Regions from separate parts of the Siccibacter colletis genome, predicted to be linked through region 1. Evidence: predicted binding sites of a transcription regulator. Region 1 holds the regulator's gene; each other region holds the start of a gene.
What was found. Region 1 encodes PurR, which represses purine synthesis genes. Its sites were predicted from a motif close to CANGCAAACGTTTGCNTG; they were not measured.
Positions count from the first base shown of each region.

Region 2: a site for PurR is predicted at 2,353-2,370, ahead of purE (5-(carboxyamino)imidazole ribonucleotide mutase). Genes of this name have one in related genera too.
Region 3: a site for PurR is predicted at 9,765-9,782, ahead of cvpA (colicin V production protein). Genes of this name have one in related genera too.

Region 1 covers NZ_CP074352.1:1,736,281-1,749,209, forward strand. Annotated here, with positions in the region: gene KFZ77_RS08315 (glycoside hydrolase family 1 protein) at 1-1,206, opposite strand, end outside; gene KFZ77_RS08320 (PTS sugar transporter subunit IIC) at 1,232-2,545, opposite strand; gene cfa (cyclopropane fatty acyl phospholipid synthase) at 2,712-3,860, opposite strand; gene punC (purine nucleoside transporter PunC) at 4,166-5,353, opposite strand; gene punR (DNA-binding transcriptional activator PunR) at 5,471-6,382, shown strand; gene purR (HTH-type transcriptional repressor PurR) at 6,399-7,424, opposite strand; gene cydH (cytochrome bd-I oxidase subunit CydH) at 7,721-7,810, shown strand; gene KFZ77_RS08350 (MFS transporter) at 8,045-9,211, shown strand; gene KFZ77_RS08355 (C40 family peptidase) at 9,285-10,067, opposite strand; gene KFZ77_RS08360 (Grx4 family monothiol glutaredoxin) at 10,382-10,729, shown strand; gene rnt (ribonuclease T) at 10,770-11,423, opposite strand; gene gloA (lactoylglutathione lyase) at 11,518-11,925, opposite strand; gene nemA (alkene reductase) at 12,083-12,929, opposite strand, start outside.
Region 2 covers NZ_CP074352.1:1,030,247-1,035,922, forward strand. Annotated here, with positions in the region: gene KFZ77_RS04960 (methionine ABC transporter permease) at 1-502, shown strand, start outside; gene purK (5-(carboxyamino)imidazole ribonucleotide synthase) at 695-1,765, opposite strand; gene purE (5-(carboxyamino)imidazole ribonucleotide mutase) at 1,762-2,271, opposite strand; gene KFZ77_RS04975 (GNAT family N-acetyltransferase) at 2,422-2,838, opposite strand; gene lpxH (UDP-2,3-diacylglucosamine diphosphatase) at 2,917-3,639, opposite strand; gene ppiB (peptidylprolyl isomerase B) at 3,642-4,136, opposite strand; gene cysS (cysteine--tRNA ligase) at 4,324-5,676, shown strand, end outside.
Region 3 covers NZ_CP074352.1:2,846,290-2,859,218, reverse strand. Annotated here, with positions in the region: gene mnmC (bifunctional tRNA (5-methylaminomethyl-2-thiouridine)(34)-methyltransferase MnmD/FAD-dependent 5-carboxymethylaminomethyl-2-thiouridine(34) oxidoreductase MnmC) at 1-111, opposite strand, end outside; gene fabB (beta-ketoacyl-ACP synthase I) at 268-1,488, shown strand; gene flk (flagella biosynthesis regulator Flk) at 1,548-2,552, opposite strand; gene pdxB (4-phosphoerythronate dehydrogenase PdxB) at 2,713-3,849, shown strand; gene KFZ77_RS13745 (aspartate-semialdehyde dehydrogenase) at 3,912-4,925, shown strand; gene truA (tRNA pseudouridine(38-40) synthase TruA) at 4,925-5,737, shown strand; gene KFZ77_RS13735 (DedA family protein) at 5,763-6,422, shown strand; gene accD (acetyl-CoA carboxylase, carboxyltransferase subunit beta) at 6,686-7,606, shown strand; gene folC (bifunctional tetrahydrofolate synthase/dihydrofolate synthase) at 7,673-8,941, shown strand; gene dedD (cell division protein DedD) at 8,931-9,650, shown strand; gene cvpA (colicin V production protein) at 9,838-10,326, shown strand; gene purF (amidophosphoribosyltransferase) at 10,361-11,878, shown strand; gene KFZ77_RS13705 (UbiX family flavin prenyltransferase) at 11,996-12,565, shown strand; gene argT (lysine/arginine/ornithine ABC transporter substrate-binding protein ArgT) at 12,839-12,929, shown strand, end outside.

The sequences.
Region 1 (12,929 bases):
GCTGATGCCCTTGTGCAGCCACTTCAGGTGCTCGCGTACAAAATCGATGCGGTACTGGTCCTCGATTTTGCCGTCTTTTTCAAAGCGCTGCTCGTTCTCCACACCCATACCGTTCTCGGAAATATAGCAGCGCGGATTGCCATAGTTTTCGCGCAGGTTGGTGAGGATGTCGTAGATACCGCGCTCGTAGATCTCCCAGCCGCGATACGGGTTCATCTTACGGCCCGGCATCTCATACGCGCTGAAGAACCACTCCGGCATAAACGGGCTGGCCGGATTGACCACGCTGTCGCGGCACTTGATGCGGCGCGGCTGATAATAGTTCACGCCGAGCAGATCCACCACGCCATCGCGGATCAGCGCCGCGTCTTCCGGCTCGCTGACCGGCAGCATACCGTACTCGTTGAGCAGCGACACCAGATCTTCCGGGTAGCTGCCGCGCAGCACCGGGTCGAGGAAGCTGCGGTTGAAGAACAGATCCGCAATGTGGGCGGCCTTGACGTCCGCCGGATGCTGCGAGCGCGGGTAGGAGGGGGTAAGGTTGAGAATGATGCCGATTTCGCCCTCGGCGCCACACTCGCGCCAGGCTTTTACTGCCCGGGCATGGGCCAGAATGGTGTGGTACGCCACGGTCGCCGCACGCCTGAAGTCCACCACGTTGGGGTAGTGGAAGTCATACAGATAGCCGCCTTCCACCGGTACTACCGGTTCGTTGAAGGTGAACCAGGTTTTCACCCGATCGCCAAACAGCCCAAAGCAGGTGCGGGCGTAATGCTCATACGCCTCTACGACTTCGCGACTCTCCCAGCCGCCTTTCTCCTGCATCGTCATCGGCATATCGAAGTGGAACAGGTTAATGAATGGCGTGATCCCCTGGGCCAGCAGTTCGTCGATCACCTGGTTATAGAATTCCACCGCCTGCGGGTTAACCTCGCCGCTGCCGTCGGGGATCAGCCGCGCCCAGGAGATCGAGGTGCGAAAGCTGTTGTGGTTAAGCTGCTTCAGCAGCGCGATATCCGCTTTCCAGTTCTGATAAAAGGTGGAGGTCTGCGCCGGGCCGACGCCGTGGTGAAAACGCTCGGGCTGGGCATCGAACCAGTGGTCCCACACCGTCGGGGTTTTACCATACGCAAGGCTCTCGCCTTCGGTCTGCGGCGCGGAGCTGGCGCTGCCCCACCAGAAATTTTTCGGAAATACGTAGTCCATTGCATCCTCTCAGCGGTGACGGAGATTAATTTACGGTGACAGTGTCACTTTGCGCGTGATTATTTTCTTCCTGTTTGAGCAGGGTGCGCTCGTAAGCTTTCAGGAACGGGTAATACATCAGGGCGGCCATCACCATACAAACCAGGCACATGATCACCGGGCTGATGGCCCAGTTGGCGGCCCAGGAGGCACCGATCGGCGCTGGCGTGGTCCACGGGGTGAGCGATACCACCTGCGCGACCCAGCCCATTTTGGTGGCGGTCCAGGCGAGGGTGGCGTTCACCATCGGGATCAGAATGAAGGGCAGGAACAGCACCGGGTTCATGATCACCGGCGCACCGAACAGGATCGGCTCGTTGATGTTAAAGAAGCTTGGCACTACGCCCATTTTGCCGATGGTGCGCAGGTGGATCGCGCGGCTGCGCAGCAGCAGCAGGGCCAGCGGCAGGGTCGAGCCGACGCCGCCGATCAGCAGATAGTGGTCCCAGAAACCCTGCAAGTAGACGTGAGGCAGTGCGCTCCCGGCGGCCAGCGCCGCCTGGTTGGCAGACAGGTTAGCCATCCAGAACGGGTTCATGATGCCGGTGACGATAAGCGCACCGTGAATGCCTGCGAACCACAGGATCTGGCAGATAAGGACCGAAATCAGCACCGCGGGCAGCGAGTCGGACGCCGCGACCAGCGGCGACAGCAGATGCATAATCGCTTCGGGAATAATCATCCCGGTGGTGGATTCGATCAGCAGATTCAGCGGGTGCAGGGTGGCAATAATCACCACTACCGGAATAAGGATCTCAAACGAGCGCGCCACCCCGGTCGGCACCTCTTTCGGCAGGCGAATAGTGATGTTGCGACGCTTCAGGAAGGCATACATCTCACTGGCGTAAATAGCCGCGATCAGCGCGGTAAAGATGCCCTGGCCGGAGAAGTACTGGGTGGAGATCTGGCCGTCTTTGTAAGGCGCGGCAACCAGCAGGAATGCCATAAACGCCAGCAGGCCGGTCATGGTCGGGTCGAGCTTGTAGTGTTTACCGAGGCTGGCACCGATCCCAACCGAGATAAAGAAGGTCATTACCCCCATGCTGAGGTTAAACGGCAGCATCAGCTGTTCACGATACTTCAGCGACAGATCGAGCCAGCCGCGGCAGAAGGCGTTCTGGGTATCGGGCGAGAAGGGCGGAAAGATAAAGACAAGTAAAAACGAACCGATGATCATAAACGGCAGGGCGGCGAGAAAACCATCCCTGATAGCCACCACGTGGCGCTGAGAACCCATGGCACCGGCCAGCGGGGTGATCTTATTTTCAATTACATGGACCATGCTCTGGTACAGGCTCATGACGGTTTTTCCTTGTAGGGGTCGTAGGCACGTCATGATTGTGAAACAAGATGGAAACCGGTTTCCAATTTATAATGAGTTAATTGTTAAGCAGATCACTCCCTGAGGAACGAAGAGCGGGAAACCGTGAGAGAGTTCACAAAAACCCCGGCAACGCCGGGGAAGGTTAGCGGGGAACGCGCAGGCCGTGCTCTACGCCGCGGCTGAAGACCACCTGCCACAGCTGGATATCACGGGCGCGGAAGGCACCGGCACAGGCGTTGAGGTAATAGGTAAACATGCGGCGGAAGCGCTCGGAGTAGTTATCCGCAATCTCCGGCCAGGCGGCCTGAAAACGCGCATACCACGCCATCAGCGTTTTGTCGTAGTCCGGCCCAAAGTTGTGCCAGTCTTCCATCACAAAGTGCTTTTCCGCCGCGTTGGCGATATGGCGCACCGAAGGCAGACAGCCGTTGGGGAAGATGTACTTATTGATCCACGGGTCTACGCTGTTGCTGGTGGTGCGGGAACCGATGGTATGCAGCAGGAACAGACCGTCCGGCTTCAGGTTCCGGTCTACCACCTCAAAGTAGGTGGCGTAGTTTTTTGGCCCGACGTGCTCGAACATGCCTACCGAAACGATGCGGTCAAACTGCTCATCGAGGTCGCGGTAGTCCTGCAGGCGGATGTTGACGTCCAGACCCTGACAGCGTTCCTGCGCCATCTTCTGCTGCTCGGCGGAGATGGTCACCCCGTGCACGCTGACACCGTAGTGCCGCGCGGCATACTCCGCCAGCCCGCCCCAGCCGCAGCCGATGTCTAGCAGCGTCATGCCCGGCTCCAGCGCCAGCTTGTCGCAGATGAGCTTCAGTTTCGCCTGTTGTGCATCGACCAGGTTGTCGGCAGTTTTCCAGTAGCCGCAGGAGTACTGCATCGCCGGGTCGAGCATGCGGCTGAAGAGATCGTTCCCCAGATCGTAGTGCTCTTTGCCTACCATCCACGCGCGCTTGCGGCTCTGGAGGTTAAAAACCCTGGCGCCGAGGATGCGCAGCGTATCTTTGAAATGGTGCGGTAGCTGCTTTTCCAGCCCGGCGCGCAGCACGCGGGTAAAAAAGAGATCGAGGCGGTCGCAGTCCCACCAGCCATCCATATAGCTTTCACCGAGGCCGAGTGAGCCTTCCTGCAGCACGCGTTTGAAAAACTGGGGATTGTTTACCCTGATGTCGCCGGGCCGGCTGCCGTTGATTTCAATGCCGGCGCGGCCCAACAGTTCACTGACGATGCGGAACCATTCACTGTCCCGGACGCTGACTTCTTCTATACATGATGAACTCATAGCTTCTCCATCACCCACGTGTGATCAGAACCTTCAAAAAGCGTAGACGCATTTTAAGGATTGAGAGAATTATCACGGTTTACACCGTGAGCCTGATTTCTGACGATGAACAGAGGAAGGGATGAAAACCCTTGCCAGAAGTGCCTTCCATGGTGGGAGGGGAGCATCCTGATCCCCGTTTCTGCCTGTTTATTATGGTGTTACGGCTGGCAGCAACGAAAATCAGTATAGGCCCCGCCTGGGGTGGGTTCAAGTGAAAAAGGTAGCAGGCTAATCAGGCGATAACGAAATTATCGCCTGGGAAATTACCTGTCGGACGACGAGGCGGCGGTGCGTGCAGGATTGATGCTCGCCTGCATCGCCCAGCCCAGCACCACCAGTACAATCGTAGCCAGCATGACGCTGGTGGTGGCCAGCAGCGGCCAGGCGATCAGCGCTGACACTACCAGGCTTGCGAAGAAGCACAGGCCCAGCTGCAAAGTATTCTGCAGCGCGGCAGCGCGTCCGGTGGCCTGCGGGAAGGGCAGCAGAGCGGCGGCAACCACGATGGGGTAGATAGCGCCGTTCGCCATCGCCATCAGGCAGAACGGGATCAGCAGCAGCGTCAGCGACGAGCCAGCCAGCACGCCAACGGCGAAGGTTGCCACCACGCTCAGGGCAAACGTCGCCAGCAGCCACGGCAGCATGCGCGCCCCGGACCACTTCTGCAGCGCGCTGCGGCAGCCGTACCCGCCTATCAGAAACGCGATAGTCTGCGGAACGTAGCTCAGGCCGATGATGCCCGGACCATAACCCATTTCGCTGAGGATAAACGGTGAGCCGGTCAGCCAGGCGAAGAAGCTCGCTGAGCAGGCGGCATAGATCAGCACGTTACCGGTATAGACGCGGGAGCGCAGCAGGGAGAGAAAGCGCAGCGGAGCGGCCTTTTCGCTGGTTGGATGGCGCGGCAGCGGTTTCAGGCGCAGGGCCGGGATCATCAGCGCGAGGGTGATGCCAAACAGCACCACGAAGATCGCCTGCCAGACGCTGTGGTTGAGGATAAAGCTCCCCAGCAGCGGGGCGAGTGCCGGCGACAGGCCGACCAGCGGCATGATGGTGGCAAAGATGCGCCGCGCGTTGGTCGGGTAATAATCGGTGACCAGCGCCTGCCAGATCACCGCCGCTGAGCAGACTCCGACCGCCTGAATGAAGCGCAGCACCAGCAGGCCGGTGGCGCTTTCGACCCAGACCATGCCGAGGCTGGCGAGGGCGAAAACCGCCAGACCCACCAGCAGCACCGGGCGACGGCCATAGCTGTCAGAGAGCGGTCCCCACAGCAGCTGCGCCAGAGCGAAACCGGCGAGGAACAGGCTCAGGCTGGCGCTGACGGCGGCAGGCGCAACCCCGAGATCCTGCTGAATGGCGGCAAACGCCGGCAGGTACATATCGGTTGCCAGAAAGCCGAGCACGCTCAGCCCGGCAAGCCAGATCAGAAATCCTTTTGATGGACGCATGAACTTTCTCTTTTATCAATCAGTGCAGGTAGACGGGGCGTGAGTGTAAGAAGTGCGTTCCGGCTTGTGAACCGTTAATATTTGTAGATTGCGTTCAAAAATTTTGCAGGCAAAAACATGTGGTCTGAATATTCGCTGGAAGTGGTGGATGCGGTGGCGCGCAACGGCAGCTTTAGCGCGGCAGCCAAAGAGCTGCATCGCGTGCCTTCTGCCGTCAGTTATACCGTGCGTCAGCTGGAGGAGTGGCTGGCGGTGCCGCTGTTTGCGCGCCGCCATCGTGATGTGGAGCTGACCCCCGCCGGGGCGTGGTTTTTGAAGGAGGGGCGCTCTGTTATCAAAAAAATGATGGTCACCCGCCAGCAGTGTCAGCAGATCGCCAACGGCTGGCGCGGCCAGCTGTCGATTGCGGTGGACAATATTGTCCGCCCGGAGCGCACCCGGCAGCTGGTGCTCGACTTCTATCGCCACTTCCCGGACGTGGAGCTGCTGGTCTCTCAGGAGGTGTTCAACGGCGTCTGGGATGCGCTGGCCGACGAGCGCGTCGAGCTGGCGATTGGCGCGACCCAGGCGATTCCGGTCGGCGGGCGCTACGCCTTTCGCGATATGGGGATGCTGAGCTGGCAGTGCGTGGTGGCTGCCAGTCATCCGCTTGCGCAACAGCAGGAGCCAGTGAGCGACGATCGGTTGCGCAACTGGCCATCGCTGGTGCTGGAAGATACCTCGCGCTCGCTGCCGAAGCGTATTACCTGGCTGCTCGATAACCAGCGCCGGCTGGTGGCACCGGACTGGGCCTCGGCGGAGGTGTGTCTCAGCGCCGGATTGTGCATTGGCATGGTGCCGTCGCATTTTGCCAGGCCCTGGCTGGACCGCGGCGAGTGGAAAGCGCTGACGCTGGAGAACCCGTTTCCGGATGCGGCCTGCTGCCTGACGTGGCGGCAGAATGATGCCTCACCGGCGCTGCAGTGGCTGCTGGATTATTTAGGGGACAGTGAAACGCTGAACCGGGAGTGGCTGCGGGAGCCTGAGTGACAGGCTCCCCGCAGGATTAGCGGCGGTAGTCGCGGAACGGACCGTCAGCGACGGAACGGCGTTCGATCAGGCGCGGATGCACCTCGATGGTCTGGGCCTCTTCGCGCTTGCTGGTGATCCTGTCCAGCAGCATGTTGAAGGCCGTCTCGCCCAGCGAATCCTTCGGCTGGTGGATAGTGGTCAGCGCCGGGCTGAAGAAACGCGCGTTGCGCACGTTGTCATAGCCAATCACAGAAATATCCTGCGGTACGCGCAGACCCATCTCATCCGCGGCACAGATGGCGCCCATCGCCATGATGTCGCCGCCGCAGAATACCGCGGTAGGGCGGTGCGCCTGAGAGAGGATCTGCTGCATTGCGCGGTACCCGGATTCCGGCTCGAAGTCGCCCTGCACGATCCAGGCCTCCGGCACCGCAATCTGCGCCTCTTTCATTGACTGCATAAAGCCTGCCAGGCGGCCTGCGCCGGTGTTGCGCTCCAGCGGGCCGGGAATGACGCCGATGTCACGGTGTCCGCGCTCAATCAGATAGCGCCCGGCCATGTAACCGCCCTTGAAGGCGTTATCGATAACCGAATCAGTAAAGTCGGCGCGCGCTTCGCCCCAGTCCATGACGACCATCGGAATGTGGCGATACTCTTCCAGCATGCCGATCAGCGAATCCGGATACTCTGAGCACATTACCAGCAGACCGTCGACGCGCTTCTGCGCCATCATCGACAGGTAAGCGCGCTGCTTCTCCTGGTTGTTGTAGGCGTTGCCGAGCAGCAGGGTGTAGCCTTTGGCGAAGCAGTTTTTTTCCACCGCTTCGATGATTTCGGCGAAATACGCGGCTTCGCTGCTGGTCGCCAGCAGGCCAATCGATTTCGTATGGTTCACTTTCAGGCTGCGGGCGACCGCGCTGGGTGAATAGTGCAGCTCTTTAATCGCTGCCCACACCGCGTTGCGCGTCTCTTCCGCAACAAAACGCGTCTTGTTAATGACGTGTGAAACAGTTGTAGTAGAAACGTTTGCTTTTTTCGCGACGTCTTTAATTGTTGCCATGAAATATCACTCCAGACCACCCTCTAAACTCCTGAAATTTATCAAGGTAAACGTTTGCCTGTGTTAAGCCTCGGTTGCAACCATGTTGTGTTGCAAATGACCGGGAGAGTTACACCAAACGTCAGGAGGGAGTAGTGGCCGGTAAACAAAATAATTTAGCGACGAATTTTGGCCGATCCGCAGCAAAAGTGGAAGCGTTAATACGCATATCAAACTAAATCGCAGGGGATTTTTCGCACGAACTATGCAAAAATGATCAAGACCTGCTTTTTACAGGGATATTCTGGAGCCAAAAAATGAACAAAGATCTGAAATTTTCACTGCTGACGACCGTTATCACGCTGGGTTTGATCGTTTTCGGCGCGCTGACCGCCATTCTGCACTAAAAAATCGCCCCTGAAACGGGAGGGAAGCCGCTTCTCTCCCGTTTGCGCAACAACAGTGTGACCCTCCTCCCGTTTTACCCTCCGATAATTAACAATTCAGCAATAGTCTTTAGCATGTTTTGTCACTTCTGTTTTTGTTTACAAACTGTCATTCTTTCGCTCCCTGAATGATCACCGCTCCGGCGGTAACGGCCAGACCGGATTACACGGCGTCTGGCCCGGAGTAAAAATGCTATGAAAATCAACTTTCCGCTGCTTGCCCTGGCTATCGGCGCTTTTGGGATTGGTACCACAGAATTCTCACCGATGGGGCTGCTGCCGGTTATCGCCGACGGGGTTAACGTCTCCATTCCCGCCGCCGGGATGCTGATTAGCGCCTATGCGGTTGGGGTGATGATTGGCGCACCGCTGATGACGCTGCTGCTGTCGCATCGCGCACGCCGCAATGCCCTGATCTTCCTGATGGCTATCTTCACTCTCGGCAATGTGCTGTCTGCCATCGCCCCGGACTACACGACGCTGATGCTGTCGCGCATTCTCACCAGCCTCAACCACGGCGCGTTCTTCGGGCTGGGTTCCGTGGTGGCGGCAAGCGTGGTGCCGAAGCACAAACAGGCCAGCGCGGTAGCAACCATGTTTATGGGGCTGACCATCGCCAATATCGGTGGCGTTCCGGCCGCGACCTGGCTGGGTGCCACCATCGGCTGGCGCATGTCGTTCCTCGCCACCGCCGGGCTGGGCGTTATCGCCATGCTGAGCCTCTGGCTGTCGCTGCCGAAGGGCAGTGCCGGCGAGCGGCCTGACGTGCGTAAAGAGCTGTCGGTACTGCTGCGTCCGCAGGTGCTGAGTGCGCTGCTGACCACGGTACTGGGTGCCGGCGCCATGTTCACGCTCTACACCTATATTGCCCCGGTGCTGCATGACGTTACCGCCGCCACTCCGGCATTTATTACCGGCATGCTGGTGCTGATTGGCGTGGGCTTCTCCATCGGTAACTTCCTCGGCGGCAAGCTGGCTGACCGTTCGGTCAACGGCACGCTGAAAGGGTTTCTGTTGTTGCTGATCGTGATTATGGCCGCTATTCCGTGGCTGGCACGCACCGAGCCTGGCGCAGCCATCAGCATGGTGGTGTGGGGCGCGGCTACTTTTGCGGTGGTGCCGCCGCTGCAGATGCGTGTGATGCGCGTCGCCAGCGAAGCACCGGGGCTGTCATCCTCGGTGAATATCGGGGCGTTCAACCTCGGTAATGCGCTGGGCGCGGCAGCGGGCGGGGCGGTGATCTCCGCAGGCCTGAGCTACAGCGTGGTGCCTGTGATGGGTGCCGCGATCGCCGCAGCGGGTCTGCTGCTGGTGCTGATCGCCTCGCGTAAACCCCAGGCGCAGGCGTGCGCGGCTGAATAACGCGTTGCGCATCACGCGCAGGCAATAAAAAAGGAGAAGGGATAACCTTCTCCTTTTTTTATATCCGCTCGCTTCAGCGAATGGTTTTCGGAGTCATCACCCGGCGCGCGCCCACGTAGTGGCGCTTCCAGTAGTCTTCGCTCAGACTGGTGATCTGAATGCCCTGGCCGCTGCTCGGGGACTGAATAAATTTGCCGTTGCCCATGTAAACGCCGACGTGATCGGCGGTGCCGCGACCCTGGGTGCGGAAGAACACCAGATCGCCGGTTTCAAGCGCGCCACGATCCACTGCGGCGGCATCGCGCAGGTGGTACATTTCGTTGGCGGTGCGCGGAATGCGGAACTTCACCAGATCTTTATAGGCATACCACACCAGGCCGCTGCAGTCGAAACCGGTACGCGGCGAGGTGCCGCCCCAGCGATAAGGTTTGCCAATCTGCTGGATCAGCTTCGACATCGCGGTTTTCTGCGCTTTCTGCACCCGCAGCTTGTGCGCATCGGCGATGGTGAGCCCTTTAGTCCTGCGTGATTTCAGACAGGCGCTGGCGTTACGGCTTTTGCGGCAGGCGGCGGAAGTGGTGCTGGCGACACGAGAAACGGTGCGGGTGGTGCGAGAAGCTGTTTTTGGCGAGGTGCTACGTTTCTTGAGTGCGGTGGGGCTTTTTTTACTTTTTTCGATGCGCTTTTTCGCCGGGGTGGATTTCTTTTTCGCTTTCGCGTTGGTCGCGGTACTGGTTTTTTGTACCTTCGCCGGACGCGCGTGCTCGGACGCCACCGCCAGCGGCGTTGCGACAAAGGAAAATGTTGTCAGTAATACAGCACAGAGCGTGACTGAGATGGTCTTAATACGCGCCACTGGCTAGTCCCTCTTTAGATGCAGGCAACAATGCGAGCACTATACTAGTGCAAAACCAGACGATTCTAATCGAAAAAAAGCGGGAAAGTTAATAGCCATTTCGTCTGATACGCGGTGTGTCGCACAATATGTTGCCTGCGCAGGCGCAACGAGATTTCGTGGGGCATCGGCAAGAAAAATGTTATTCTTCAGGTATGTTTAACGACGGCGTATCCGTTCCGTGAATCGCGGCCTGCAAAATGCTGTTTTCCGGGGCGACGGGTAGCCGCTACAATAACAGGCTATTGCCGTATCAAGCTTGAGGAAGTGAGACAATGAGCGACACCATCGAAAAAATTCAGCGCCAGATTACTGAGAACCCGATCCTGCTGTACATGAAAGGTTCCCCGAAACTGCCGAGCTGCGGCTTCTCTGCCCAGGCCGTACAGGCGCTTTCCGCCTGCGGCGAGCGCTTCGCCTACGTGGACATTCTGCAGAACCCGGACATCCGCGCCGAGCTGCCGAAATACGCGAACTGGCCGACCTTCCCGCAGCTGTGGGTTGACGGCGAGCTGGTTGGCGGCTGCGATATCATCATCGAAATGTATCAGCGTGGCGAACTGCAGCCGCTGATCAAAGAGACCGCGGCGAAGTACCAGTCCGCAGAGCCAGACGCAGAATAAGCGTCAGGTAAAAAAAAGGCGACCCGCGGGTCGCCTTTTTTTATGCTTCCGGTTCCGCCAGCGGCGCCAGCGGCCAGCCGCCGAGACGCTTCCAGCGGTTGACGATTTCGCAGAACAGCAGGGCAGTCTGCTCGGTATCGTACAGCGCCGAATGCGCCTGAGCGCTGTCGAACGGAATGCCCGCCGCGATACAGGCTTTCGCCAGCACCGTCTGACCCAGCGCCAGACCGCTCAGGGCGGCGGTGTCGAAGGTGACGAACGGATGGAACGGGTTACGTTTCAGCGAGGCGCGCTCGGCGGCGGCCATCATAAAGCTGTGATCGAACGTGGCATTGTGCGCCACCATGATCGCCCGGTTACAGCCGCTGTCCTTCATACCTTTGCGTACCGCTTTGAAGATAGCGTGCAGGGCATCATATTCGCTGACTGCACCGCGCAGCGGGTTGTGCGGATCGATGCCGTTGAACGCCAGCGCTTCCGGTTGCAGGACCGCGCCCTCGAACGGCTCGACGTGAAAATGGTGTTTCTCGTCAATGCTCAGCCAGCCTTGCTCGTCCATTTTCAGCGTGACGGCAGCAATTTCCAGCAGCGCGTCCGTTCTGGCATTGAATCCGGCGGTTTCCACGTCAATCACAACGGGATAAAAGCCACGGAAACGGTCACAGAGACCGGTAAGTTGAGCAGTGTCTGACATTAAGCGTCTCTTGGAGTCAAAAAAAAGCAGCGCGCATTATGGCAAATTTCAGGAAGGGATGCAGTAATACGGGCGCGATTGCGCCCGTCGGAGATTAATTGCCGAGACCTTTACCGGCGTCTTTCGCCTCGATCAGCTCAATTTTGTAACCATCTGGATCTTCCACGAACGCGATGACGGTGGTACCGCCTTTCACCGGACCCGCTTCACGGGTGACGTTGCCGCCGTTCTGACGGATGCGCTCGCAGGCTTCCACGGCGTTATCGACTTCCAGCGCGATGTGACCGTAAGCATTGCCCAGCTCATAGCTGTCCACGCCCCAGTTATAGGTCAGCTCAATTACCGCTTCTTCGCTTTCCGGGCCGTAACCCACGAAGGCCAGAGAGTATTTGTACTCTGTGTTTTCACTGGTACGCAGCAGTTTCATGCCCAGCACGTTGGTGTAAAACTCGATAGAACGCTGCAGGTCGCCGACACGTAACATGGTGTGAAGTAAGCGCATAATTTCCTCTTGGTGTAATCCCGCCCGCTGCCGTGACCAGTGCCGCGACAGCTAACGTCGTGTTATGCGGGCAGGGGATAGTGAGTTATTTTTTCAGGTGTTTTTAAGAAACACTGTTTTAGTATAGCGGCGGATCGCCGCCGCTATCAATGCAGGATCACAGGGTCGGGTAGTCGATGTAGCCTTCTGCGCCGCCGCCGTAGAAGGATTCCGGACGCTGCGGGTTGAGTTCCGCTTTTTTATGCAGGCGCTCTACCAGATCCGGGTTGGCGATGTAGTCGCGACCAAACGCCACGGCATCGATCAGCCCTTTTTCAATCAGCGCTTCGGCTTTCTCCGGGGTATAAGCTCCCGCACCGATGATCACACCGTCGAAACGCGCGCGCACTTTCTCGCGGAACGCCTCGGTGTAGGATTCACCGCCCGCCCAGTCCGGCTCGGACATGTGCAGATAGGCGATGCCACGCTTGTTCAGCTCTTCAATCAGGTACAGCGCATCGGCTTCTTCATTCGGGCCGTTATCGACGTTCTGGAAAGTACCGATCGGCGACACGCGGATACCGATGCGATCGGCGCTCCACTCTTCACACACGGCGTCAATCACTTCCAGCACCAGGCGAGCGCGGTTTTCAACGCTGCCGCCGTACTGGTCGGTACGCTGGTTGGAAGTCGGGGAGAGGAACTGGTGCAGCAAGTAGCCGTGCGCGCCGTGCAGCTCAACCATGTCGAAGCCGGCATCGCGGGCGTTGCCCACCGCCTGACGGAAATCATTCACGATCCCCGGAATTTCGCTGGTTTCCAGCGCGCGCGGGGTAGTGGTGTCGACGCGAATGGCGTTGCCGTTCTCATCGCGCAGCGAGGTGCGGGTTCCGGCGTTAATGGCCGACGGCGCGACCGGTGCCTGCTGGCCCGGCTGGATGCTGCTGTGGGAAATACGGCCCGTGTGCCAGAGCTGAACGGCGATGCGACCGCCTTCCTGATGCACGGCAGCGGTGATGTTTTTC
Region 2 (5,676 bases), 710 kb from region 1:
CATCAGTTCGGTGCTGGTGAATATTATCCGTTCGGTGCCGTTCGTCATTTTGCTGGTGCTGCTGCTGCCCTTGACGCAGTTTCTGCTCGGCAATACCATCGGGCCGATTGCCGCCTCGGTGCCGCTGTCGGTGGCGGCTATCGCTTTTTATGCCCGTCTGGTGGACGGCGCGCTGCGCGACGTGGACAGAGGTATTATCGAAGCCGCCGAGGCGTTTGGCGCCAGCCCGCTGCGTATCATCTGCACCGTGCTGCTGCCGGAAGCCAGCGCCGGGCTGCTGCGCGGCCTGACCATTACCCTGGTGAGTCTGATTGGCTATTCGGCAATGGCCGGGATTGTCGGCGGTGGCGGGGTAGGGGATCTGGCGATTCGCTACGGTTATTACCGCTACGAAACCGAAGTGATGGTCGTGACGGTAATCGCGTTGATTGTGCTGGTGCAGGTAGTACAGGTGCTGGGCGATTACCTGGCGAAGCGCGCGGATAAACGCGACCGGCATTAATAGTGAAAAGGGGGGAAACGGTGGGTGCACTTCGTTTACCCACCCTACGCTGCCTCATGACCATCCAGGGGGTAAGCGCAGCGCCCCGTTCTTAAGTCGCAGGGTGGGTAAACGGTGGGTGCACTTCGTTTACCCACCCTACGCTGCCTCATGACCATCCAGGGGGGTAAGCGCAGCGCACCCACCACAACCTCACTTATCCAGCTTGACCCGCGCCCAGGCGATGCCGCTGGCATACTCAGGCGGCAGCAGCGCCACCAGCGATTCGAGCGTGGCGCTCAGGCGGTCGGTGTCGCTGTCGGTCAGGTTAAGATGTCCGACCTTGCGCCCCGGACGCACCTCTTTGTCGTACCAGTGCAGATGCACCAGCGGCAGCTTCAGCCAGTCATCGTTAAGCGCGGTGCCAATCAGGTTCACCATCACCGACGGGCTGTTTACCACCGGCTGCGGCAGCGGCAGGGAGAGAATGGCGCGCAGGTGCAGCTCAAACTGACTGATGGATGCCCCGTTCTGGGTCCAGTGACCGCTGTTATGTACGCGCGGTGCCAGCTCGTTGATCTGCAGCCCGCCCGGGGTGATAAAGCACTCCATCGCCATGACGCCGACGTAGTTCAGCTCCTGCATAATCGCGGACAGCATCGCTTCAGCCTGCGCCTGCTGGCCGGCATTGGCGTGCGGAAACGCCACGCTGGTGCGCAGGATCCCGTCCTGATGCAGGTTGTGGGTCAGGGGATAGAACACCGTCGCGCCGTCGTGGCCGCGTGCGCCCACCAGCGACACCTCGCCGGAGAAGTTAATTCCCTGTTCAACAATGCACTCACCGTAGCAGTCGTCAGGCAGCTGCGCGGTATCGCCCGCCCGCAGCCGCCACTGACCGCGACCGTCGTAGCCGCCGGTGCGGCGCTTAACGATCGCCAGCTCGCCCAGGGCATCAAAGACCGCCGGCCACTGCCCGGCAGACGCCAGCAGCTGCCAGGGCGCGGTGGCGAGGCCGAGACGGTCAAACAGCTGCTTCTGCGTCAGGCGGTCGGCGATAACGGGAAACACGTCCCGGTTAACAAATGCCGGGTGACGCGCCAGTTCGCGGGTCAGTGCGGTTTCCGGCCAGCGCTCGATTTCAGCGGTGATCACGCTCTGCTGAAACGGCACCGCCTGCGGCTCCGCGTCCAGTCCTACCGGCCAGACCGCGATGCCCAGCGGTTCACCGGCCTGGCGCAGCATACGCCCCAGTTGGCCGTTCCCGAGTACGCATACCTGTTTCATGCCTGATCCCTCGGGTCCGGATTATCCAGCACCTCGTCAGTCTGCGCCTGGCGCCAGGCACCGAGACGCGCCAGCAGTGCCTCATCATGCTGGGCGAGGATCTGCGCGGCCAGCAGGGCTGCGTTCGCCGCTCCCGCTTTACCGATCGCCAGCGTCCCCACCGGAATACCGCGCGGCATTTGCACAATAGAGTAGAGGCTGTCCACACCGCTCAGGGCGGCGCTCTGCACCGGTACGCCGAGTACCGGCACCAGGGTTTTGGCGGCAATCATGCCCGGCAGATGGGCGGCCCCACCGGCACCGGCGATAATCACCTGATAGCCGTTGTGCTGCGCGCCTTCGGCAAAGCTGAACAGCTTGTCCGGCGTGCGGTGGGCGGAAACCACTTCGACATGATGAGGTACTTCAAGGGCATCAAGAATGTCAGCGGCAAACTGCATGGTCGCCCAGTCGCTTTTAGACCCCATAACGATGGCGATACGCGCCGGATGTTGGCTTGAAGACATGCGTCTTAAAACTCCTGTGAGTGTGCGTGGACAAGGTGCTTGTCGTTCAGAAGGGCACAAAGAATAGCATGGAAAAATGGCAAGGAAAACGGTTGCGTCGGCGCGGCAGGTGGAAAAAAGGGGGCCGTTGGCACCGGCAAAAGCCGCCTGTCAGAGCGCTTTGGTCAGATAAAAACGTTGCTGCCCGTGATGCGGAAAATCCTCCAGCGTCATTTGCAGCACGAAGCCATTTTTTTCGTAAAAGGGGCGCGCCTGGAAGCTGAAGGTATCGACCAGCGCCAGGATACAACCGCGCTGGAGTGCCGTGTGCTCGGCGGTGGCCAGCAGCAAACGACCCAGACCGGTGCCGCGCAGTGCCTCATTCACCCAGAGAAAATCAATGCACAGCCAGTTGCCTTTGATGCTGGCAATAAGCCCGCCATCAAGCCCGCCTGTCAGGTTGCGCCGCCAGACGCCGAGGCTGCCGGAGGCGTCGCTGGCGATAAACTGCTGGTTATAGCCGTGCAGGCCGTGAAACAGCGCAGCGCGATCGTCGGGTGAAATGGCGTCGGTAATATCCAGTTCCATGGGAAACTTGTCTCGTTTGCGTAAGGACTTCCGTTTTAACACATTGAGACGACAGGAAAAACGCCAGAAAAAGCAGGGTCAGAATGGGAAGTGGATCAGTTTTACGTCGTCGGGCGTGACGCTGACCATTGAGCCTTCGCTGTGCCATGCGCCGAGCACTGCGCGAAATGCTGGCTGACCGTTGGCGGTAAGCTCATGTACCGCCGGACGATGGGTGTGACCGTGGATCAGCCACTGCACCTGATGCTGTTCCATTGCCGCCACGACTGCCTGCGGATTGACGTCCATGATCTCCAGCGTCTTGGTGCTGTTGGCCGCTTTACTGTTGGCGCGCATTTTAGCGGCGATACGTTTACGCATAAACAGCGGCAAGGCGAGAAAAAGCGCCTGCAACCAGGGCTGGTGCACTTTCGCGCGGAACGCCTGGTAACCGGCATCATCCGTGCAGAGCGTATCGCCATGCATAATCAGCACGTCGCGCCCGTAGAGCGAGAGCACCTGAGCTTCGGGCAGCAGCGTCATGCCGCTTTGCCGGGCGAAACGCTTGCCGAGCAGGAAGTCACGGTTGCCGTGAATGAAGTAGCAGGGGACGCCATGATCCACCAGCGAGCGGATCGCCCGGGCGATCTCCGCATGCAGCGGAACCGGATCGTCGTCACCAATCCAGGCCTCGAACAGATCGCCTATAATATAGAGCGCGTCGGCATCGCGAGCCGGACCGGCTAAAAAATGCAGAAAACCGGCGGTGATCGCCGGTTCTTCTGGGCAGAGATGAAGATCTGCAATAAAAAGCGTGGCCACGATTACTCGCTGACGGTAACGCTTTCGATGATCACATCTTCTTTCGGTACGTCCTGATGCATACCGCTGCGGCCGGTAGAAACGCCTTTGATCTTGTCAACCACGTCCATACCTTCAACCACTTCTGCGAATACGCAGTAGCCCCAACCCTGCAGGCTTTCGCCGCTGAAGTTCAGGAAGTCGTTGTCAGCCACGTTGATGAAGAACTGCGCGGTCGCGGAGTGCGGAGCCTGAGTACGCGCCATAGCAAGGGTGCCACGGGTGTTTTTCAGGCCGTTGTTCGCTTCGTTCTGGATCGCGTCTTTGGTGTTTTTCTGCTTCATGCCCGGCTCAAAGCCGCCGCCCTGAATCATGAACCCGTTGATGACGCGATGGAAAATAGTGTTGTTGTAGAAACCTTCACGACAGTAGTCCAGGAAGTTCTTCACTGTAACCGGCGCGTCGTTATCAAAAGTTTTGATGACGATATCGCCATGATTGGTATGAAAAGTAACCATGTTTGCATCCTGTTCCGTTAAGTGGCGCTGCGACCTGTCTTATCAGGTCATTTCAGGCGCCTGTTATAGCACAGGTCGTCCGGTTCGATCACCTTGCAAAGTGTGCTGCTTCGGGTTTGAATTACGGGTAAACTAAGCGGCTGGTCCCGAACCGCTCACTTTCACACACGTCTACATGGAATCATCGATGTTAAAAATCTTTAATACACTGACGCGCCAAAAAGAGGAATTTAAACCTATCCATGCCGGGGAAGTGGGCATGTACGTGTGTGGTATTACCGTGTACGACCTGTGTCATATCGGTCATGGCCGTACCTTTGTTGCCTTTGACGTGGTGGCGCGCTACCTGCGTTTTCTTGGCTATAAGCTGAAGTACGTACGCAACATCACGGATATCGACGACAAGATCATCAAGCGCGCCAATGAAAATGGCGAAGGCTTTGTCGAGCTGGTGGACCGCATGGTCGCCGAGATGCACAAGGACTTTGACGCGCTCAATATTCTGCGCCCCGAAAGCGAACCGCGCGCCACCCAGCATATTCCGGAGATCATTGAGATCGTCCAGCAGCTCATCGCCCGCGATCACGCCTATGTGGCGCAGAACGGCGACGTCATGTTCTCAGTAGAAACCGATCCGCAATATGGCCTGCTGTCGCGTCAGGATCTCGACCAGCTTCAGGCGGGTGCGCGCGTCGAAGTGGCGGACGTGAAGCGTAACCCGATGGACTTCGTGCTGTGGAAAATGTCCAAGCCGGGCGAGCCGAGCTGGCCTTCGCCGTGGGGCGAGGGGCGTCCGGGCTGGCACATTGAGTGCTCCGCCATGAACTGCAAGCAGCTGGGCAGCCATTTCGACATCCACGGCGGTGGCTCCGACCTGATGTTCCCGCATCACGAGAACGAAATCGCCCAGTCCACCTGCGCCCACGACGGCGAGTACGTGAACTACTGGATGCACTCCGGGATGGTGATGGTAGACCGCGAGAAGATGTCCAAATCGCTGGGCAACTTCTTCACCGTGCGCGACGTGCTGAAACACTACGATGCCGAAACCATCCGCTACTTCCTGATGTCCGGTCACTACCGCAGCCAGCTGAACTACAGCGAAGACAACCTCAAGCAGGCGCGTGCCTCGCTGGAGCGTCTGTACACCGCGCTGCGCGGCACCGATCCCACTGCGCAGGCTGCAGGCGGCGAGGCGTTTGAAGCGCGCTTTGTGGAGGCGATGAACGACGACTTCAACACGCCGGAAGCCTACTCGGCGCTGTTTGATATGGCGCGTGAAGTTAACCGCCTGAAAGCGGAAGATGCGAACGCGGCAAACCAACTGGCGGCACACCTGCGCAAGCTGGCGGCGGTGCTGGGTCTGCTGGAGCAGGCGCCGGAGCAGTTCCTGCAGTCTGGTGCCCAGAGCAACGATAGCGAAGTGGCGGAAATCGAAGCGCTGATCCAGCAACGTCTGGATGCGCGTAAAGCCAAAGACTGGGCTGCGGCCGATGCGGCACGCGATCGCCTGAACGAGATGGGCATCATCCTTGAAGAC
Region 3 (12,929 bases), 1.1 Mb from region 1:
TTCTTCGAGTCCATTATCATTAGAAAAGTAAACATCGTCGAAATCTCGGGAAACAGGTGTACCCTCATCATTGAAGTGCAGGCGGGCAGGCTGAATGGCGTTTTCTTTCACGGAAGTTCTCGTCTGGCAGGCAGTGGAGCGATGTTAGCGATGTGAGCCGCCAGGCGCAAATTTACCAGCAAATCGGCTGATCGGACTTGTTCGGCGTACAAGTGTACGCTATCTTGCGTCTCGAATCCTAAAACAGAGCTATTACAGAGGTATTGAATGAAACGTGCAGTGATTACTGGCCTGGGCATCGTTTCCAGCATCGGTAACAACCAGCAGGAAGTCCTGGCATCTCTGCGTGAAGGGCGTTCAGGGATTACTTTCTCTCAGGAATTCAAAGATTCCGGAATGCGCAGTCACGTCTGGGGTAACGTTAAACTGGATACCACTGGCCTTATCGATCGCAAAATCGTGCGTTTCATGAGTGATGCATCTGTCTATGCTTTTCTCTCTATGGAACAGGCGGTTGCTGATTCCGGCCTGACGGAAGAGCAATACCAGAACAATCCGCGCGTCGGCCTGATTGCTGGCTCCGGCGGCGGCTCCCCGAAATATCAGGTGTTCGGCGCTGACGCGATGCGTAGCCCGCGCGGTCTGAAAGCGGTTGGCCCTTACGTGGTAACCAAATCAATGGCATCCGGCGTCTCCGCGTGCCTCGCGACCCCGTTCAAAATTCACGGTGTGAACTACTCCATCAGCTCCGCCTGCGCCACCTCCGCGCACTGTATTGGTAACGCAGTTGAGCAGATCCAGCTCGGCAAACAGGACATCGTCTTTGCCGGCGGCGGCGAAGAGCTGTGCTGGGAAATGGCGTGTGAATTCGACGCGATGGGCGCGCTGTCCACCAAATACAACGAAAACCCGGACCTGGCCTCCCGTACCTATGATGCGAACCGCGATGGTTTCGTTATCGCTGGCGGCGGCGGTATGGTTGTGGTTGAAGAGCTGGAGCACGCGCTGGCACGTGGAGCGCACATCTACGCTGAGATCGTTGGCTACGGCGCGACTTCTGACGGCGCGGACATGGTCGCCCCGTCCGGTGAAGGCGCAGTGCGCTGCATGAAGATGGCGATGCACGGTCTGGACACCCCGATCGACTACCTGAACACCCACGGCACCTCCACGCCGGTGGGCGATGTGAAAGAGCTGGGTGCAATTCGCGAAGTCTTCGGTGACAACACCCCGGCTATCTCCGCTACCAAAGCCATGACCGGTCACTCTCTGGGGGCGGCGGGCGTGCAGGAAGCGATTTACAGCCTGCTGATGCTTGAGCACAGCTTCGTGGCACCGAGCATCAACATCGACGAGCTGGACGAGCAGGCGAACGGCATGAACATCGTCACCAAACCGACCGAGCAGGCACTCACTACCGTGATGTCCAACAGCTTCGGCTTCGGTGGTACCAACGCCACGCTGGTAATGCGTAAATACAACGCGTAAGCCGGTAAGCAATAAAAAAGGAGCCAGATGACTCCTTTTTTTATGGGCGCGGCGCAACCTCAGATCAGCATCCAGAACAGGATCATCACCACCAGCAGGGCGAGCAGCGCGATGCCGGGGCGAGCGGTCAGGGTTTTGATCGGCGTAATAAACGGCGCGATAAACGGGTTATAGATGGGCTGCACGTTGCGCGCTTCAAGGAAATCAGGTGCGCGTTCGGCGCGGCGCAGGAAGACCTGGTTGAGAATGTCCTGCACCTGCGCGGTAGTCAGGATGTTCTGCGGCGTCACCTGCCAGCGCTGCTGCGCATAGTCGGTCATCTCACGCCACTCCTGCGGCTCCAGCGGCTGTTTGAGCGCGGCCTGCACGCTGTGCAGCGTCGGCGCGGCCTGGTTCGCCAGCGTCTGGCGCGCCTGCAGCCAGGTGTTAAGCAGCGCAAAGTGCCGGGCCGGGATCAGTTCACCGCTTTTCACCCCGGAGAGTTCCAGCATCGACTGCCAGATCAGCTTCCCGGATTCGCCGGTCGCCGCCGCGAGCTTTGTCACCGCCTGGTTGAGGGTGTTGTGCTCCACCGGCAGCAGCGGACGGTCGGTCTGCGGGCGCTGCTGCGGCTGCGGGATGGCGATCTGACCCTCTTTCAGCACCGTCAGCACGGTTTTCAGCTGTTCAGGCGTAAGCTGGCTCAGCGCGGTCTGGCCAAACTGCTGGCGGATAAAGTCGCTCACCGCCTGGCGGTTATTGCCCTGGCCCAGCAACTCGGTGAGCTGTTGCAGCACCTGACGGGTGGCGTGGCTGTCCTGGGCCGTGCTGAGCTTCTGGCTGAGGCTCTGTTCGGCCGCAGGGAAGTGGCGCGACAGCAGCTGCGTTTCGCTCTGCAACCCGAGGTCGTGGCGCAGGGTAGCCCAGACTTCAGCGCTTTGCTGATGCGTCAGCGCCACCAGGCGCGTGATCAGCCGCTCCAGCACGGTGCGCTGATGGCTGGAAAGCGGTTGCTCTCCGGCAGTGGTCTGCGGGGAAGGGGGTTCGCCGGGAGGGCGAGCCTGAGCCCCCTGAATGGGTTGCATCATTAATAGTCCTTAAATCTGCCACGAGGTAGCGCCACACTGGGCCAGTTGAGCAAGTATGCCTGGCGGCGAGATTATGGCACACTTACGCCCTGGCCCAACAGCCCCGATGGGCAGGCTTTGCAAAGGTTATTTCCCGCACTCAGACAGGTACCGTATCGTGAAAATCCTCGTTGATGAAAATATGCCTTACGCCCGCGAACTCTTCAGTCGTCTCGGCGACGTGAAAGCCGTGCCGGGCCGCCCGATCCCGGAGCAGGAGTTGAACGACGCCGACGCGCTGATGGTGCGCTCGGTGACGAAAGTAAACGCCCAACTGCTGGAGGGGAAACCGGTACGTTTTGTTGGTACTGCAACGGCGGGCACCGATCATGTGGATGACGCCTGGCTTGCGCAGGCGGGGATTGGCTTTTCCGCAGCACCTGGCTGCAATGCCATTGCCGTGGTGGAGTATGTTTTTTCCGCACTGCTGCTGCTCGCCGAGCGCGACGGCTTTACCCTGACCGACCGCACGGTGGGCATCGTCGGTGTCGGCAACGTTGGCTCACGGCTGCAGGCGCGTCTTGAGGCGCTCGGCGTGCGCACGCTGCTGTGCGATCCGCCGCGTGCCGATCGCGGCGACGACGGTGATTTCCTGCCGCTGGAAACCCTGGTACGCGATGCGGATATTCTGACTTTTCATACGCCGCTGTTTAAAGACGGACCTTATAAAACCCATCATCTCGCCGATGAGGCACTGATCCGCAGCCTGAAGCCCGGCGCTATCCTGATTAACGCCTGTCGCGGGCCGGTGGTGGATAACGCCGCGCTGCTTGCTCGTCTGGAAGCGGGGCAGCGCCTCAGCGTGGTGCTGGACGTCTGGGAGCCGGAGCCGGATCTCAATCTGGCGCTGCTGGCGCGGGTCGATATCGGCACCGCCCATATCGCCGGCTATACCCTGGAAGGCAAGGCGCGTGGCACTACGCAGGTGTTTGAAGCATTCAGCGAGTTTATCGGTCAACGGCAGCAGGTGGCGCTCGATACCCTGTTGCCCGCGCCGGCGTTTGGTCGCCTGACGCTGCACGGTCCGCTCGATCAGGCTACGCTGAAAAGCCTGGTGCATCTGGTGTATGATGTGCGCCGCGACGATGCGCCGCTGCGCGCGGTCGCCGGGCAGGCGGGTGAGTTCGACAAGCTGCGCAAACATTATCAGGAGCGTCGCGAGTGGTCATCGCTCTATATTCAGTGTGATGATGCCGACGCCGCTGCGCTGCTGGCGAAGCTCGGTTTTAACGCCGTTCATCACCCGGCCCGCTAATACGATTCTCACGTTCCTTGCAGCAGGCGGGGAACGCTTTTTTATTGTCTGGAGTAAACCACATGTCTGAAGGCTGGAATATCGCCATCCTGGGCGCCACGGGAGCCGTGGGTGAAGCCCTGCTTGAACTGTTAGAAGAACGCCAGTTCCCGGTTGGTGAGATTTATCCCCTGGCACGCAGCGAAAGCGCCGGGCAGACCCTGCGCTACGCCGGCAAAAGCATCCGCGTTGAGGATGTCGCCGCCTTTGACTGGACGCAGGCCCAGCTCGCTTTCTTTGTCGCGGGCGCCGAAGCCTCTGCGGCCTGGTGTGATGAGGCGACCAACGCGGGCTGCCTGGTCATCGACAGCAGCGGCCTGTTTGCGCTGGAGCCGGACGTGCCGCTGGTAGTGCCGGATGTGAACCCGTTCGTGCTGGCCGACTACCGCAACCGCAACCTGGTGGCGGTCGCCAACAGCCTGACCAGCCAGCTGCTGGAAGCGCTGAAACCGCTGATCGACGCGGGCGGTTTGTCGCGTATTCAGGTCACCAGCCTGCTGGCCGCCTCACGCCACGGCAAAGCAGCGGTAGACGCCCTCGCCGGGCAGAGCGCGCGTCTGCTCAACGGTATTCCGGTGGACGAAGACGACTTCTTTGGCCGTCAACTGGCGTTCAACCTGCTGCCGCTGCTGCCGGACGCCCAGGGCGTGGTGGCGGAAGAGCGCATTATCATTGATGAAGTGCGTAAGATCCTGCAGGACGAGGGCGTGATGATCTCCGCCAGCTGCGTGCAATCGCCGGTGTTCTACGGTCATGCCCAGATGGTGAGCTTCGAAGCGATGCGCCCGCTGGCGGCGGAAGAGGCGCGCGATGCGCTGGGCCTGGCGGAAGACATTGCGCTGTCAGAAGAGAACGCCTTCCCGACGCAGGTGGCGGATGCCTCCGGCAACGCTCAGCTCTCCATCGGCTGCGTGCGTAACGATTACGGTATGCCTGAGCAGATCCAGTTCTGGTCGGTAGCAGACAACGTGCGCTACGGCGGCGCGCTGATGGCAATTAAAACCGCAGAAAAGCTCCTGCAGGAGTATCTCTACTGATGTCTGAGTTGCACGATAAACCGCGCCGTAAGATCGCGCTGGGCATTGAGTACGACGGCAGCAAGTACTACGGCTGGCAGCGCCAGAATGAAGTGCGCAGCGTGCAGGAGAAGCTGGAGAAAGCGCTGTCCCAGGTGGCGAATGAGCCGATTAGCGTTTTCTGCGCCGGGCGCACCGATGCCGGCGTGCATGCTACCGGCCAGGTGGTGCATTTCGAAACCAGCGTTGAGCGTAAAGACGCGGCCTGGACGCTGGGTGTAAATGCGAATTTACCTGGAGACATCGCGGTACGCTGGGTCAAAGATGTGCCGGATGATTTTCATGCGCGGTTTAGCGCAACGGCGCGTCGCTATCGCTACATTATCTACAACCAGCGGCTGCGCCCGGCGGTTTTACAGCAAGGAGTCACCCACTTCTATCATCCTCTCGATGAGAAGCGGATGCACCGGGCGGCACAGAGCCTGATCGGCGAGAACGATTTCACCTCGTTTCGCGCCGTGCAGTGCCAGTCCCGTACTCCCTGGCGCAACGTGATGCATATCAACGTCGCGCGCTACGGGGCGTATGTAGTGATAGATATCAAGGCGAACGCCTTTGTTCATCACATGGTGCGTAATATTACGGGCAGCCTGATGGAAGTGGGCTGTGGTAACCAGCCAGAGAGCTGGATTGCACAACTGCTGGCGGCAAAGGACAGAACGCTTGCGGCAGCGACGGCGAAAGCGGAAGGGCTGTACCTGGTAGCAGTTGACTATCCGGCGCAGTTTGACCTGCCGCACCCGCCGATGGGCCCACTTTTTTTAGCTGACTGAATGCAGTCTGGGAAACCGGAATATTATGGATGTTATTCTTTTCATTGTTGATTTTATTCTGCATATCGACGTTCACCTGGCTGAACTGGTGGCGGAGTACGGCGTCTGGGTTTATGCCATTCTGTTTTTGATTCTGTTCTGTGAAACGGGGCTGGTGGTAACACCTTTCCTGCCGGGAGATTCACTGCTGTTTGTCGCCGGTGCGCTGGCGTCGCTGCCGGGCAACGATCTGAACGTGCATCTGATGGTGCTGCTGATGATCATTGCGGCGATCCTGGGCGATGCCGTCAACTACACCATTGGACGGCTGTTCGGCGATAAGCTGTTCAGCAATCCGGACTCGAAAATCTTCCGTCGCAGCTATCTGGATAAAACCCACGCGTTTTACGCCCGTCACGGCGGCAAAACCATCATCCTGGCGCGTTTCGTGCCGATCGTGCGTACCTTTGCGCCGTTCGTCGCCGGCATGGGCAAAATGTCCTATCGTCACTTCGCCGCCTACAATGTGATCGGCGCGCTGGTGTGGGTGCTGCTGTTTACCTACGCCGGTTACTTCTTCGGGACGCTGCCGTTTGTGCAGGAGAACCTGAAGCTGCTGATCGTGGCGATCATTATCGTGTCGATCCTGCCGGGCGTGGTGGAAGTTATTCGCCATAAACGTGCAGCGGCGCGGCAGGGGCGCTAAGGTTAAGCTTCCGGCCCGGTGGAATATCACCCTCCGGGCCGGTACGATAACCGGAAATATGCGCCGCTAAGCGCGGTTCGACCACTTTTTTATCCCAAGTCGTCGGCCATTATGTTTTAATGTGCACCATTTATTTGGTTGCCCGGGGGGATTTGCATCCCGCGCCCCACGGTCAAAACTGGCATCTGTACCCGCGCCGGCATGTACTGTAGTGCTATGGCAGTACGGTTCGGGTATCCCAGGTTCAGGCAGAAAGGTCATCAATGAGCTGGATTGAACGAATTCTCAATAAGAGCAATATCACCCCCACCCGCAAGGCAAGCATCCCTGAAGGGGTGTGGACCAAGTGCGACAGCTGCGGTCAGGTACTTTACCGTGCCGAGCTGGAGCGTAACCTTGGCGTTTGCCCGAAGTGCGACCACCACATGCGTATGTCGGCGCGCGATCGCCTGCACAGCCTGTTAGATGAAGGCACGTTAGTGGAGTTGGGTAGCGAACTTGAGCCGAAAGATGTTCTGAAGTTCAAAGACTCCAAAAAATACAAAGACCGCATGGCGACCGCGCAGAAAGAGACCGGCGAGAAAGACGCGCTGGTGGTGATGAAAGGCACCCTGCACGATATGCCGGTTGTGGCGGCAGCCTTTGAGTTTGCCTTCATGGGCGGCTCGATGGGTTCCGTAGTGGGCGCTCGTTTCGTGCGTGCGGTTGAGCAGGCGCTGGAAGACAACTGCCCGCTGATCTGCTTCTCCGCCTCCGGTGGCGCGCGTATGCAGGAAGCGCTGATGTCGCTGATGCAGATGGCGAAAACCTCTGCGGCGCTGGCAAAAATGCAGGAGCGCGGTCTGCCGTACATCTCCGTGCTGACCGACCCGACCATGGGCGGCGTATCGGCAAGCTTCGCGATGCTCGGCGATCTCAACATCGCTGAACCGAAAGCGCTGATCGGCTTTGCCGGTCCACGCGTTATCGAGCAGACGGTACGTGAAAAACTGCCGGCTGGGTTCCAGCGCAGTGAGTTCCTGATCGAAAAAGGCGCTATCGATATGATCGTGCGTCGTCCGGAGTTGCGCCTGAAGCTGGCCAGCATCCTGGCGAAAATGATGAATCTTCCCGCCCCAAATCCTGACAAGCCGCGCGAGAGCATCGTCGTTCCGCCTGCGCCGCAGCAGGACGAGATCGAGTAACTGAAAGGCAGGGCCAGTCTGGCCCTGCCTTTTTGCCTTTCAAGCACGTAAAAAGACACGGGTATGATGGACAAAGACGTAATTCCCAACGCCACGTCGCCCCTGGCCACGTGGCTTTCTTATCTGGAAAATCTGCACGCGAAAACCATCGACATGGGGCTTGAGCGTGTCAGCCGCGTCGCTGCGACGCTCAACGTGGCAAAACCGGCCCCGTTCGTATTTACCGTCGCCGGCACCAACGGTAAAGGCACCACCTGCCGCCTGCTTGAAGCGATACTGGTTGCCGCTGGCTATCGCGTCGGCGTGTACAGCTCGCCGCACCTGGTGCGCTATACCGAGCGGGTACGCATTCAGGGCGCGGAGCTGAGTGAAGCAGACCATACCGCCTCCTTTGCGCAGATCGAAGCCGCACGCGGTGAAACTTCGCTCTCCTATTTTGAGTACGGCACTCTGTCGGCGCTGTGGCTGTTTAAGCAGGCTCGGGTGGACGTCGCTATCCTTGAAGTGGGGCTGGGCGGGCGTCTGGATGCCACCAACCTGGTGGACGCCGACGTGGCGGTGGTGACCAGCATCGCACTGGATCACATCGACTGGCTGGGTCCGGATCGCGAGAGCATCGGTCGTGAAAAGGCGGGAGTGTTCCGTGCCGGTAAGCCTGCGGTGGTGGGCGAGCCGGATATGCCGCGCAGCATCGCTGATGTCGCCGCAGAGAAGGGCGCGCTGTTGCTGCAGCGAGATAAGCAGTGGCGCTATGAGGTGCAAACCGACGGCTGGCGTTTCAGCGACGCTCAGGGCGAGCTGACGGCGCTGCCGCTGCCGTTAGTGCCACAGCCTAACGCCGCTACGGCGCTTGCCGCGCTGCGTGCCAGCGGGCTTGCGGTGAGCGAGGCGGTTATTCGCGAGGCGCTGGCTTCTGCGACGTTGCCGGGCCGTTTCCAGATTGTTCAGGACGCGCCGCAGGTGATCCTCGACGTTGCCCATAATCCCCATGCTGCCGCTTATCTGGCGCAGCGCCTGGCACAGCAGCCGAAAAACGGACGCACGCTGGCGGTGATCGGCATGCTGCATGATAAGGACATTGCCGGTACGCTGGCCTGTCTGGAGCCGGTAGTCGATAGCTGGTATTGTGCCCCTCTGGACGGGCCGCGGGGCGCGAAGGCTGAAGAGCTGATTGCCCATCTGGGCGCAGGCGAGCCGTTCGCAAGCGTGCCGCAGGCGTGGCAGCGTGCGATGTCTGAGGCAACGCCACAGGACACCGTGCTGGTGTGCGGCTCGTTTCACACGGTCGCGCAGGTAATGGAAGAAATCGAAGCGGGGAGAACCGGTGGCAAGTAAGTTTCAGAACCGTTTAGTCGGCACCATTGTGCTGGTCGCGCTCGGGGTGATCCTGCTTCCGGGCATGCTCGACGGGCAGAAAAAACACTATCAGGATGAGTTCGCCGCAATCCCGCTGGTGCCGAAGCCCGGGGATAACGACGAGCCGGACATGCTGCCGGCAGCCACCCAGGCGCTGCCCGCGCAGCCGCCGGAGGGTGCCGCGGAAGAGGTGAGGGCAGGCAATGCCGCTGCACCGTCGCTGGACGGGGCGCAGATGGTCGCCGATAACGGCACGGGCATTGACGAGGCTCCGGTGCCGGCCGCGAAGCCGAAACCGACCCAGGTCAAGCCGAAGCCGCAGGAAGCCGCGAAACCGAAACCGGTTGAAAAACCGCAGCCGCAGCGCGACACCACCGGGGAGCAGCTGGCGATGGCTAATGAGTCCCCTGACGTGACCGGGCAAAAACCGATCCCGGCACCGACCGGCAAGGCGTATGTGGTTCAGCTGGGTGCATTAAAAAATGCCGACAAAGTGAATGAAATTGTTGGTAAACTTCGCGCCAACGGGTACCGCGTTTACACCTCGCCATCCACGCCGGTACCGGGCAAAATCACCCGTATTCTGGTCGGGCCGGACGCGTCACGCGATAAGCTGAAAGGCTCGCTGGGCGAGCTGAATCAGCTCTCCGGCCTGAACGGTGTGGTCATGGGGTATAGCGCCAACTGATGCCGGATTGCTGCGGTTCGCCGCAGCGAAACGGGACAAAAAAGCAGCTAACTCCGCGATGGCGTTGAATATTTTTTCAACGCCTTTTTTATTTCTGTAGGGCACGGAAATCCCTACGCAAACGTTTTCTTTTTCTGTTAGAATGCGCCCCGAACTGGACGACAGGGCGTAACATCGTGGGACACTTATGGTCTGGATTGATTACGCCATTATCGCAATCGTTGGTTTTTCCGCTCTGGTTAGCCTGATTCGCGGCTTTGTTCGTGAAGCGTTATCGCTGGTGACATGGGGATGTGCTTTCTTTGTTGCCAGTCATTACTACACTTACCTGTCTGTCTGGTTTACGGGCTTTGAAGACGAACTGGTACGTAATGGGATTGCCATCGCGGTGCTGTTTATCGCGACGCTTATCGTCGGCGCTGTCGTTAACTACGTGTTAGGCGCGCTGGTGGAAAAAACCGGCCTGTCGGGTACAGACCGGGTGTTAGGGATCTGCTTTGGTGCACTGCGCGGGGTGTTAATCGTCGCTGCCATTCTGTTCTTCCTTGATACCTTCACCGGCATGTCGAAAGGCGAAGACTGGCAGAAGTCAGTGTTAATCCCACACTTCAGCGTCATCATCGGGTGGTTCTTCGACTACCTGAAAGGCTCGTCAAGTTTTTTGCCCAGGGCGTAAGCCCTGTGATGTGGCTTAACGAGGAATAAGACGTATGTGCGGTATTGTCGGTATCGCCGGTGTCATGCCGGTCAACCAGTCGATTTATGACGCGTTAACGGTGCTTCAGCACCGTGGGCAGGATGCCGCAGGCATCATCACCATTGATGCAAACAACTGCTTCCGTCTGCGTAAAGCAAACGGTCTGGTGAGCGATGTATTTGAAGCACGCCATATGCAGCGTATGCAGGGCAACATGGGTATCGGCCACGTGCGCTACCCTACCGCCGGCAGCTCAAGCGCATCCGAAGCGCAACCTTTCTACGTTAACTCTCCTTACGGCATTACCCTTGCTCACAACGGTAACCTGACCAACGCGCACGAACTGCGCAACAAGCTGTTTGAAGAGAAGCGTCGCCACATCAACACCACGTCAGATTCTGAAATCCTGCTCAACGTGTTCGCCAGCGAGCTGGATAACTTCCGCCACTACCCGCTTGAGGCGGATAACATTTTTGCCGCCATCGCGGCGACTAACCGCCTGATCCGCGGCGCCTATGCCTGTGTGGCGATGATTATCGGCCACGGCATGGTCGCCTTCCGCGACCCGAACGGTATTCGCCCGCTGGTCCTGGGCAAACGCGACGTGGGCGATGGCCGCACCGAGTATATGGTGGCCTCCGAGAGCGTGGCGCTGGATACCCTGGGCTTCGAATTCCTGCGCGATGTGGCACCGGGCGAAGCGGTTTACATCACCGAAAAGGGCCAGCTGTTCACGCGCCAGTGCGCGGACAACCCGGTGAGCAACCCGTGCCTGTTCGAATACGTCTACTTCTCGCGTCCGGACTCGTTCATCGACAAAATTTCCGTCTACAGCGCGCGCGTCGGCATGGGGCAGAAGCTTGGCGAGAAGATCGCCCGCGAATGGGAAGACCTGGATATCGACGTGGTGATCCCGATCCCGGAAACCTCCTGCGATATCGCGCTGGAAATCGCCCGCATTCTCGATAAGCCATATCGTCAGGGGTTCGTGAAGAACCGCTACGTTGGCCGCACCTTTATCATGCCGGGCCAGCAGCTGCGCCGTAAGTCAGTGCGCCGCAAACTCAACGCTAACCGCGCCGAGTTCCGCGACAAGAACGTACTGCTGGTGGATGACTCCATCGTGCGCGGCACCACCTCGGAGCAGATTATCGAGATGGCACGTGAAGCCGGGGCGAAGAAAGTTTATCTGGCCTCTGCAGCGCCGGAAATCCGCTTCCCGAACGTCTACGGTATCGATATGCCGACCGCCAACGAGCTGATTGCCCACGGGCGTGAAGTGGACGAGATCCGCCAGATCATCGGTGCTGACGGGCTTATCTTCCAGGACCTGGACGATCTGATTGATGCGGTACGTGCGGAAAATCCGGATATTCAGCAGTTCGAATGCTCGGTATTTAACGGCGTGTACGTGACCAAAGACGTCGATCAGCAGTATCTCGACTACCTTGACTCGCTGCGCAACGACGACACCAAAGCGCTGGTGCGCCAGAACGAAGTCGAAAACCTCGAAATGCATAACGAAGGCTAACGCCTTTTGCCTTCCCTCTCGCGGGGGAAGGCCGTTTTCCTCCCGGCAACCGTGGGTTGCAACTCCCTGCGTATTACGGCAAAGTCAGCGCCAGATGCTTTTATTCAGGCGACAGATATGAAACGACTCATTGTTGGGATCTCCGGCGCAAGCGGTGCCATTTACGGGGTGCGCCTGTTACAGGTGCTGCGCGACGTGGCGGGGGTGGAAACCCATCTGGTGATGAGCCAGGCGGCGCGTCAGACGCTGTCGCTGGAAACTGACTATTCGCTGCGCGACGTGCAGGCGCTGGCCGACGTGGTGCACGACACGCGCGACATTGCCGCCAGCATCTCCTCCGGCTCGTTTAAAACCGCCGGCATGATTATCCTGCCCTGTTCGATTAAAACCCTTTCCGGGATTGTGCACAGCTATACCGACAGCCTGGTAACCCGCGCGGCTGACGTGGTGCTGAAAGAGCGCCGTCCGCTGGTGCTGGCCGTGCGCGAAACGCCGCTGCATCTGGGCCATCTGCGGCTGATGACCCAGGCCGCCGAGCTGGGTGCCATCATTATGCCGCCGGTGCCGGCGTTCTATCATCGCCCGCAAAGCCTCGACGACGTGATTAACCAGACCGTGAATCGCGTGCTGGACCAGTTTGATATCGCGCTGCCCGCCGATCTGTTCACCCGCTGGCAGGGTGCCTGAAGCACGCTTTTAGTGCAAAGCGAGGCGCGGTGCCTCATTTTGGCGCAAATCTGCAAGCGCGATCATATCCTGCAAAATTAACTTCCTCCTGAGCCTCTTCCCCCTCCGGCAACCGCCGGAAGGGTGCTATCTTTCATTGCTGAGCGTGATTGCAACCTTTCGTTAACATTTGCCACCCCTCGCGCGTTCCGCGAAAAGTGGCACAAGAAGTGCAACACCTTCGGGCAACACACAACATTCGATAATAAAAATCTCATCACTTGAGGGTTATGTATGAACAAGAAGGCTCTTGCTCTGTCACTGCTGCTCGGGCTGTCTGTCAGCGCCAGCACCTTTGCAGCACTTCCGCAGACCGTTCGTATTG